2 linked regions of the Rosistilla oblonga genome follow. The protein of the gene in region 1 binds, or shares a complex with, the protein of each later gene. Links are inferred from orthologs where the notes say so. Each region holds a gene or a part of one and is shown on either strand. Other genes may lie near its edges.

Region 1 (4,029 bases):
CACCTATTACGAAGAGATCGCGCGGGTTCTCGGTCGTCCATTGCCAACCTTCGTCTCACCCGACCCCGCGGCGATGGTTAGTCGACGAGCGACAACCAGCAAGCGAATCTGGACGGCTCGCTTTCGCCGCGACCTCTGCCCTCGGTTAGCATTCCCCGATTACCGCGCCGGGCTGCGCGACGTGCTTCGCTAGCGCGGTCGGTTCGATCATTGCGACTCGCCCGTCAGTGCCCGGAATGCATCGGCCAGCTGTCGATAGATCGGACCGCTGCGGTTGTTACCGAACCAGATGCCCGCGCCTGTCCCTGTCAGCAGGATCTCATCGGCGGCAGCGAACATCGCCGGTTGCAGCGGTTGGTCTCGCCACGCGATCCCTGCCTCGTCGGCCAATTGCCGGACGACGCCCAGCGAAACGCCCGGCAACACGCGATGTGGCGGTGCGGAATAGATGCATCCTTCTCGAACCAGCAGGATGTTCGCCGATGCGGTCTCGGTAAGCGAACCATCGGTATCGACCAAGACAGCCGTTGCCGAGGGATCGATCTGGTGAGCCTGTTCCCCGGCCAGGTAGTAGTGGATTCGGCTGCGATGTTTGGCAGCTCGGGGGATCGATTCATCGGGAGGTTGGATCACCGAAGTGACCACCAACGCTTCTCCTTCGCTCTGCAGACGCTGCAGCCTGGCGAGATCGAGCGGCGATAGGTGCGCAATCACCGTCGGCGTCCGGTCGCGTAGCTTGCCCGGAGTGATCAGTAAAGTAATCCCGACGTCCGGTGGAGCCGCGTTGATCCGTAGGAGTTCTTCGATGCAGGCGGGCATCGCATCGATAGCCGGTCCTGCGTCGATCGATAGCAGCGACGTCGTGTGGCGAAGTCGACAGAGATGATCGTCCAAGCGAAACACTCGGCTCGAATAGGTCCGCAACCGCTCGACAGCGATCACGCCTTGGAACACTCCCAAGTCGTCGACCGGCAACGCGACTTCCCCATCGATCCATTCCCCACTGCGATACCAGATCGACATATCGGTGAAACCCATTTGGGAGACAAGCAAACCGTAAAAAGAAGCCCTGGAGCGAAGGCCTTCAGCGTGTCATGAAGCCGGATGGACCAGACGCGAGAACGACTGATCCATTGTGCCCATCAATTGCTAGTTTGCGCTACGCATAAGTTCCATGCGGGCCCGAACGCGATCGAGGATCTGTTGGAAGACAGCTTCGGGACTTTGGCAGCCGTCGATGCGTTCGACTAAACCGCGTTGAGCGTAGAAGTCCAACAGCGGCGAGGTTTGGCGGTGGTAGACGCGCAGTCTCTGCTGGATCGTCTCGGCGTTGTCGTCGGCGCGGTTCTCGATTTCGGCTCGTTTGAGCAAGCGTTGCACCAACGCATCTTCATCAACGTCCAAATTCAGGACCATCGAAATCCGGTCGTTTTTGCTCGCCAATTGTTCGCCGAGCAATTGAGCCTGCAGCAGGGTCCGCGGGAAGCCGTCGAACATGCATCCGCTGTCACATTGCTCGCGACGCAGGAACTCTTCGACAATTCGTACGACAAGAAAGTCGGGGGCCAAACGGCCTGTATCGATGTACGATGCTACAAGCTTTCCAAGCGAACTGGATTCGCCACGGATCTCACGCAGCATGTCGCCGGTGGAAAGATGTGGCACCGAGAGATGGTCCACAAGCTGTTTGCACTGCGTTCCTTTGCCCGCGCCAGGAGGCCCAATGAAAATGATTCGCATTGGATCTCTCCCTTGGAATGCAGGATGCCGATTCGCTCGCAAAGCCTAACCGCGACGCGAAAAGGCCTTAGCATAACAACGTTTGCGTCGAAGCCAACCGACCGACGTTGAATCGGCGATCCGAGCGGCCGCCGAAAGATCGGCCGCTGCGTACTACTTGAACATCGCCGTAGCCGGCGAATTAGCCTTCCAGCAGACCGCGGTAGTTCCGCATCACCAGGTGGCTATCGATCTTCTGAATCAGATCGAACGCGACGCTCACCGCGATCAACAATCCGGTACCACCGTAGAAACCAGCGATCGAATACGATACGCCCAGCGAACCGTAAACGATGGTCGGAACAATGGCGACGATTGCCAGGAACGCCGCACCGACGTAGGTGATCCGAACCATAACCTTCTCAAGATAGTCGGCGGTTCGCTTACCGGGACGATATCCGGGGATAAACGTTCCGTGATCCTTCAATTGATCGGACATCTCTTTCGGATTGAAAGTGATCGCCGTCCAGAAGTAACAGAAGAAGAAGATCAGAGCGACATACAGCATGTTGTAGACAAACGATGTGCCGCTGCTCATGATCGATCCGAAGCCGTTCAGAGCCGAGAACATCATCGTGCCGGGAGTGAACGATTTCGACAGGAATTGAAGCATTACGCCTGGGATCATCAACAAACTGCTAGCGAAAATGATCGGCATGACGCCAGCTTGGTTGATACGCAGTGGAAGGAACTGGCGGTTCCCACCGTAGACGCGACGTCCGCGGGTGAACTTTGCACTTTGAGTAGGAATACGACGTTGTCCCAGCGTGATAAAGACCACGCCAAAGACCACCGCGACAAAGAGCACTATCAAGATGATGAGCGTCTCAATACCGACCGTACCCTTCGAAAGGCCAACCAGTTCGGTCTTCATATTCTGGATCAGGTCGAACAACGCACCTGGCATTTGAGCCAAGATGCCTGCCATGATCAACAAACTGATACCGTTACCGATACCGTATTCGTCGATCTGTTCACCCAGCCACATCAGGAAGATGGTACCGCAGGTCATGATTAAGACCGCGGTGATTTGCCAACCCCAATACAGCGTGTTGCTATCGTCGGCAAAGAAGTTTGGATTGACTTTACTGGCTTCGCCCTCGCCGCCAGCCATCAGCCAGAACTTCAGATACATGTAGCTCTGAATCAAGCACAAGACAACGGTCAGATAACGTGTGTATTCGTTGATCTTCTTACGGCCAGCTTCGCCTTCTTTCTTCAGCTCTTCGATAGGAGCCCAAACGCTACCGAGCAGCTGGAAGATAATCGAGGCCGAGATGTAGGGCATGATACCCAGACCGAAGATCGTCGCCTGGCGAAGATCGCTCGCGGCGAACAAGCTGACCTTCTCAAAGAACTGCGACGCGGTGTCCTCACCGGCCGAAGGGGCCAGGTTTTGGTTCATCATCGGCAGCGAGATATGAAAGCCGATGCGATAGATGGCTAGCAATCCAAGCGTGAGCAGGATTTTATTACGTAGCTCAGGGATCGTAAAAACGACGCGTAATTTTTCCAGCATGGTCTAATCCGTTCCTTGGCCCACGCCACCGGCGTCCCTCGTTAACGGGGACCTCATCAGATGCTTGAGCTTCGTAAATTTTGGTTTCGTTTGCGACAAGCGTCTGGCATCTTGAGACTGCTTAACGACGTTTGTCCTATCGTCAATGGACAACAAACAGTCGGGGCATCGCCCAATTTTTTTGTGCTTCCTTCGGGAACGACCCCGAAGAGCCACACTATTTGTGAGCTCGTTGAACTTCGCCCGACTTCAACAATTCGGCGCGTTCCTTTGGAAGACGCTTGGCTGTCAGGATGGTGACTTCACCGCCCGCTGCTTTGATCTTTTCAACAGCGCTCTTGCTGAAGCGATGCGCCGAAACCTTCAGTTTCTTCGTCAGTTCGCCATTACCGAGGATCTTCAGTTCATCGAAGATACCGGTCAGCACGCGAGTCGATGTCAGCAATTCGGGAGTGATCTCCATGCCGTCATCGCACAACGCTTCCAGATCTGCAACGTTCATGACCTTGATGGTCGGCGCGAATGCGTTGTTGAAACCGCGCTTAGGAATGCGGCGGAACAACGGCATCGAACCACCTTGGAAGCTCGGCTTGCGGCTGTAACCGCTACGGCTCTTGTGACCCTTATGACCACGACCGGCAGTCTTGCCGTGTCCCGATCCGGGGCCGCGGCCGATCCGCTTGCGTTTGCGATTCTTGGTAATGCCGGTGTTGACGTCGTGAAGTTTCATT
Region 2 (5,390 bases), 660 kb from region 1 along the record:
CTGCGAAGACGCTTGCAGCAAAACTAGTTGCAGCAAACTGGTGCTGGGCAGCAAACTGGCTTGCAAGCCTTCTTAGCAGCGATCTTAGCACGGATGCGTGCGAACAGACCTGGCTTCTTGCAAGGATCGCAGCAAGGAGCTGGTTCGCAGCAAACTGGTGCTGGCTCGCAGCAAACTGGTGCTGGCTCGCAGCAAACTGGAGCTGGTTCGCAGCAAACTGGTGCTGGAGCGCAGCATACTGGAGCTGGTTCGCAGCAAACTGGTGCTGGTTCGCAGCAAACTGGAGCTGTTTCGCAGCAAACTGGTGCTGGAGCGCAGCACTTCTTAGCCTTCAGGCGGCCGAACAGGCCAGCTTCAGCTTCAGTAGCGGTGAACGAGATCAAAGTCGCAACAACACATACAGCAAGAATTGAACGCATCGTAAGTCTCTCCATGGAGTTTTTTAAAGGAAGGTGGGTTCACGCAGAGTTTACCGCTTGCAAACACAAGGTCAACTAGGTGGCATGCGTAGTTTTAGATAAATATGGACTTTAGGTTGGTCCTAAGCATTCAAACGATTCCAACCAATGCCCCGATTTTGCGACTTGCGGCGAACCATTACTATTAGAAAGCTGGCAGAATGCGTCATTGCCGGGGCCAGCGATCGCGGTTGACCCCAATTCTGCAAATCCGTAACTTTAGGATATGTCGATATTTACGGTCCACGTCTCCCTAAAAGACGTCGGGCACCCGTGGTGTCGTAATTCGTTGCAGCGGTGGTTTGCAGCCAGAGTCACGCTCGATCGGTAGCAACTCCACCGCCAAATGTACACGTTTGAGCGGACGCGTACGAATCAAACAAAAAAATTAATACTAGAGATAGTTGTAGTCGCTTCCTTGCGGTGAAATAGGTTCCGCGATTCCGTTGGATTGGGATGTCCATTAAGAAGTAGCGAGAGGAATCGCCTGCAACCGCCTGCCGCACGACGGCAAGCGCAGGGATGATTGACACGACTGGATTAGGAATACGATGGCAATATTGGAACGCATCTGGGAATTACTCGGCGTTATCTTCGGCGGCCTATTGGGCATGGTCGAGCGTGGTGCGACGGCGGTATTCGGATCGCAGAACGCCCGTCAGCTGAAAAAGCTGACTGCTCGCGTCGAACAGATAAATGCGTTGGAACCGAAATACCAGTCGATGAGCGACGAGGAGCTGCGCGAACAGACTCAACTGTTCCGCAACCGCTTGCGCGCTGGCGAAACTCTCGACGACATTCTGGAAGAAGCGTTTGCGGTCTGCCGCGAAGGGGGCAAGCGCTGGTTGAACATGCGTCACTACGACGTACAGATGATCGGTGGTATGGTGCTGCACTCCGGTGCGATCGCCGAAATGGTCACCGGTGAAGGAAAGACTCTCGTCGCCACGCTCCCGTGTTACCTCAACGCCTTGGAGGGCAAAGGGGTCCACGTGATCACAGTCAACGATTATCTGGCTCGCCGCGATATGGAGTGGATGGCTCCGCTGTACATGGGCTTGGGGCTGACGATCGGTACGATCCAAGGCGGGATGAGCACCAGCGCTCGCCAGGCAGCTTACGCGTGTGACATCACTTACGGCACGAACAACGAATTTGGCTTCGATTACCTCCGCGACAACATGCGTCCGGCGGCGCGCGGCGACGATCGCTTCCCGAAAGAGATGCAGCAGAGCCAGGGCCCACTGAACTATGCGATCATCGATGAGGTCGACAATATCTTGATCGACGAGGCGCGAACGCCGTTGATCATCTCCGGCCCAGCGCACACCGATCCGCAGAAATACGCCGAAGCGAATCGGATCGCCAAGCAATTGCAGAAGGAATTGCACTTCACGGTCAACGAGAAGGATCACTCCGTCACGCTCAGCGACGAAGGCGTTCGCGAAGCGGAGAAACTGGCTGGCGTGGAAAGCTTCTACACCGCTGGCAACATGGAATGGCCGCACTTGATCGACAATTCGCTCAAGGCGCTGCACCTCTATAAACGCGACGTCAACTACGTCGTCAAAGATGGTCAGATCGTGATCGTCGATGAATTCACCGGTCGTCTGATGGAAGGCCGTCAGTGGTCCGACGGATTGCACCAATCGGTCGAAGCCAAAGAGGGTGTGCGAATCAAAGAAGAAACGCAGACGATGGCGACCATCACGCTGCAAAACTTCTTCAAGCTGTACAACAAACTCTCGGGTATGACCGGTACGGCGATGACCGAAGCCAACGAGTTCTGGAAGATCTACCACTTGGACGTGGTCGAGATTCCAACAAACCGTGTGCTCAAGCGAATCGAAAATCCCGACGTGATCTACATGTCCGAACGCGAGAAGTACGAAGCGGTTGCCCAAGAGATCGAACGCGCCGCCAAGTGGGACATCCTTGAAATGAAGGATGGCTCGGAAGTTTGGGGCACGATCCAGTCTGAGAACGACTCCGAAATCAGCATCATCGTCAAGGGCGAGAAGAACAAACAGAGCGTGCCGCGCGAGAAGATCGAATCGATCGAACGCTCCGGCCGCCCCGTCCTGGTTGGCACCGTGTCGATCGAAAAGAGCGAGCGACTGGGCAGCCTGCTCGAACGCCGTGGCATCAAGCACGAAGTCTTGAACGCTAAACAGCACAAGCGCGAAGCTGAGATCGTCGCTCAAGCGGGTCGATTGGGAGCCGTCACGATCGCGACCAACATGGCGGGTCGTGGTACCGACATCATCCTCGGTGGTAACCCCGAGACGATGGCATGGGCTCAACTGCAAGACAAATACCCGACACGCCTGGAAGTCCCCAAAGAAGAATGGGATGCGTTGGTCGGTGAGATTCAAGAACGCGAGAAGATGAAGGAAGCGGCCGAAGAGGTGCGGACGCGTGGCGGACTGATGGTGATCGGTACCGAACGACACGAATCCCGCCGGATCGATCTCCAGTTGCGTGGTCGTTGCGGTCGTCAAGGCGACTTTGGCTCCAGCCGCTTCTTCCTGTCGCTTGAAGACGACCTGATGCGGATCTTCGCTGGCGATTGGGTCAAGAGCGTGATGGTCAAGCTTGGCATGACCGAAGGCGAAGCGATCGAAAGCGCGATGGTTTCCCGCCGGATCGCTTCGGCGCAGAAGAAGGTCGAAGAACGCAACTTTGAAATTCGTAAAAGCCTGCTCGAATACGACGAAGTCATGGATGAGCAGCGGAAGCGGGTCTACACCTACCGCCAACAAATCCTCGATGGCGTCAGCTGCAGTGAATTGATCCTCTCGCAGATCAAGGGACAGGTCGATCATTACGTCGACATCCTGGCGTCGGAGCACTACGGTGCGGAATCGTTTGCGGCCTGGAGCGGTAGCCAATTGGGATGTCAGCTGGAACCAAAAGACTTCCGCAACATGGACTACCAGGCAGCCGAGCAGTACGCCAAGGATCAGGCCGAACGAGCCGCCGAAGCGATGGTGCTCGAAGCGGTCGAAGAGAACCTGCCTTACGAAGAGGACGAAGCCGACTGGAACTGGAACGCGTTGGTCAATTGGTGCAACACCAAATACGGAACCAACTATCGCGACAAGGATCTCAAGCAACTTGAACGCCGCGAGCTGGAAGAACAGCTGACCGATGCTGGTTGCAAAGCGATCGCGAAGGTCGACCTGTCGCCGGGCGAAATGTTCCTGGCCGCCGACTTTGGCCTGCAAACGATTGCCAACTGGGTCCGCGATAAGTTTGGCATCGAGGTCACCGTCGACGAGATGCGAGACCTGGAATCCAAAGACATCAAAGCGTTATTGGTTCAACGCGCTCAACAAGCCTATTCGGTCAAAGAGGCTGAATACCCAATCCTGGCTGGGCTGTCGCGGTTCTGCGATAACTCCGGAGGCCAAAACCGAATCGATCGCGAAGGACTTGCGCTCTGGGCTCAAGACCGCTTTGGCGTCGAAGTGGCCGTCGAGGACCTGCGAAGCCTGCAGCGTGATGAACTGAAGCAATTGCTGGTCGATATCAGCAGCCGATCGAACGACCAAGCGGGATCGCTACATTCGGATGCTCGCAAACGAGTCGAGGATCTGTTTGCCGGAGCCGACGCGGGAACAACAGCCACGATCGCCGCTGGCAGCGACGAATCGCTCGATGCGTTGACGCAGTGGATGCACGAAGAACTGCGAGTGCGCCTGCCCAAGGACGAGATCGCACGGATGGACCGCGCAACGATGCTGCGGACCGTCGATGGCGCAGTCGACGAACGCTATCATCCCGAAATGCGACGGATGGAACGCCAGGTGTTGCTGAACATTGTCGACACCGCCTGGAAGGACCATCTGCTGGCGATGGATCATCTGCGCAGCAGCGTGTCGTTGAAAAGCTACGCCCAAATGGACCCCAAGGTCGAATACAAACGCGAAGGCATGCGATTGTTCGAAACCATGTGGACCTCGATTGGCGAACGAACAACCGACCTGATCTTCCGCATGGAGAGCCTGAACGAAGATTTTGTTCGCAGTACGTTCATGGGAGCCCAGGAACGCCACGACGATACGCCCAGCGGGATCGACGCGGGAGCCGACCAGGCAAACGAAGCGGCCAGCGCCAGCCAAGATGGCGACGCGAAGATCGAACCGGTTCGCAACCGTGGCGAAAAAATCCGCCCGAACGATAAGTGCCCCTGTGGCAGCGGCAAGAAATATAAGGCTTGCTGCAAGCGACATGGCACTTACGCCTAGGTTGGGTATTGCGTTGCCGCAGCATTCCGTGGTTGAATCGTAGCGTCTTGGGGAACGCAGGAAGCGTTCACAATCCCTCTGACGCATGGCGGAACCTCGCAAGGATGCTGAGATGACTTATCTTTTAAACATCGCCTACCTGTTGGCCGCCGTTGCCATCTCGCCGTTCCTGGTTTGGCGATCGTTGCGAACTGGCAAGTACCGAGCGGGCTGGTCAGCAAAATTGCTGGGCAACGTCCCGCATCGCGAGGGCAATCAGCCATGTGCTTGGCTGCACGCGGTCAGTGTGGGCGAAGTCAATCTGCTCTCCAACGTCGTCCAACGTCTGCAGCAATCGCGTCCCGACATGCAGATCGTGATCAGCACGACAACCGCGACGGGCATGCAGTTAGCTCGCACGCGATTCCCCGAACACACGGTCTTCTATTGCCCGCTGGACTTCAGTTGGGCCGTGCGGCGTGCCTTCCGGCGAATTCGCCCCGATGTCCTCGTCCTCAGCGAATTAGAACTCTGGCCGAACCTGATTGCGATCACGAGGCAAAAGGGAGCGGAAGTTGTTGTGATAAACGCCCGGCTCAGCGAACGGAGCTTCCGCGGTTACCGCCGCTTTGCCTCGCTGCTGCGGCCAACGTTTCGCCGCCTCTCGCTGGTCCTCGCTCAAGACGAAACCTACGCCCGCCGC

The links. Proteins that work in one complex are often made in the same cells at the same time.
Region 2: the proteins of secY (region 1) and secA are in contact, whole or in part, in a crystal structure (PDB 3DIN), measured with the Thermotoga maritima proteins. The link is inferred for Rosistilla oblonga from one-to-one orthologs. Residues at the interface, in WP_004081795.1 of Thermotoga maritima: Glu108, Gly109, Glu110, Glu111, Ala236, Glu237, Arg238, Arg239, Ile240, Thr241, Ile242, Gln243, Tyr244, Ala245, Arg246, Arg247, Val248, Thr249, Gly250, Arg251, Arg252, Val253, Tyr254, Gly256, Ala257, Ser258, Thr259, Tyr260, Leu261, Pro262; in WP_004082002.1 of Thermotoga maritima: Glu261, Ala262, Arg263, Lys300, Ala301, Arg302, Thr303, Ile304, Ile305, Leu323, Tyr324, Asp325, Pro326, Val329, Ser330, Tyr333, Ile336, Lys340, Phe345, Val349, Glu363, Phe364, Tyr374, Ser375, Gly376, Gly377, Glu393, Ile395, Thr482, Ser483.

Annotation. Positions count from the first base shown.
Region 1 is NZ_CP036292.1:6,114,049-6,118,077, reverse strand. What follows is about bases 1,111-4,029. They hold secY (preprotein translocase subunit SecY), read right to left. Parts: upstream 3,299-4,029; coding sequence 1,922-3,298; downstream 1,111-1,921. Other genes in these bases: rplO (50S ribosomal protein L15), read right to left, coding at 3,516-4,028; CA51_RS21730 (adenylate kinase), read right to left, coding at 1,150-1,740. Outside these bases: CA51_RS21740 (SDR family oxidoreductase), read left to right, coding at 1-193; CA51_RS21735 (aminotransferase class IV), read right to left, coding at 208-1,023. UniProt on the Escherichia coli protein: The central subunit of the protein translocation channel SecYEG. Consists of two halves formed by TMs 1-5 and 6-10.
Region 2 is NZ_CP036292.1:5,452,821-5,458,210, forward strand. The notes cover bases 629-4,908. They hold secA (preprotein translocase subunit SecA), read left to right. Parts: upstream 629-1,009; coding sequence 1,010-4,708; downstream 4,709-4,908. Other genes in these bases: CA51_RS19305 (3-deoxy-D-manno-octulosonic acid transferase), read left to right, coding at 4,821-4,908. In the rest of the region: CA51_RS25945 (hypothetical protein), read left to right, coding at 98-328; more of CA51_RS19305, read left to right, coding at 4,909-5,390. UniProt on the Escherichia coli protein: Required for protein export, interacts with the SecYEG preprotein conducting channel.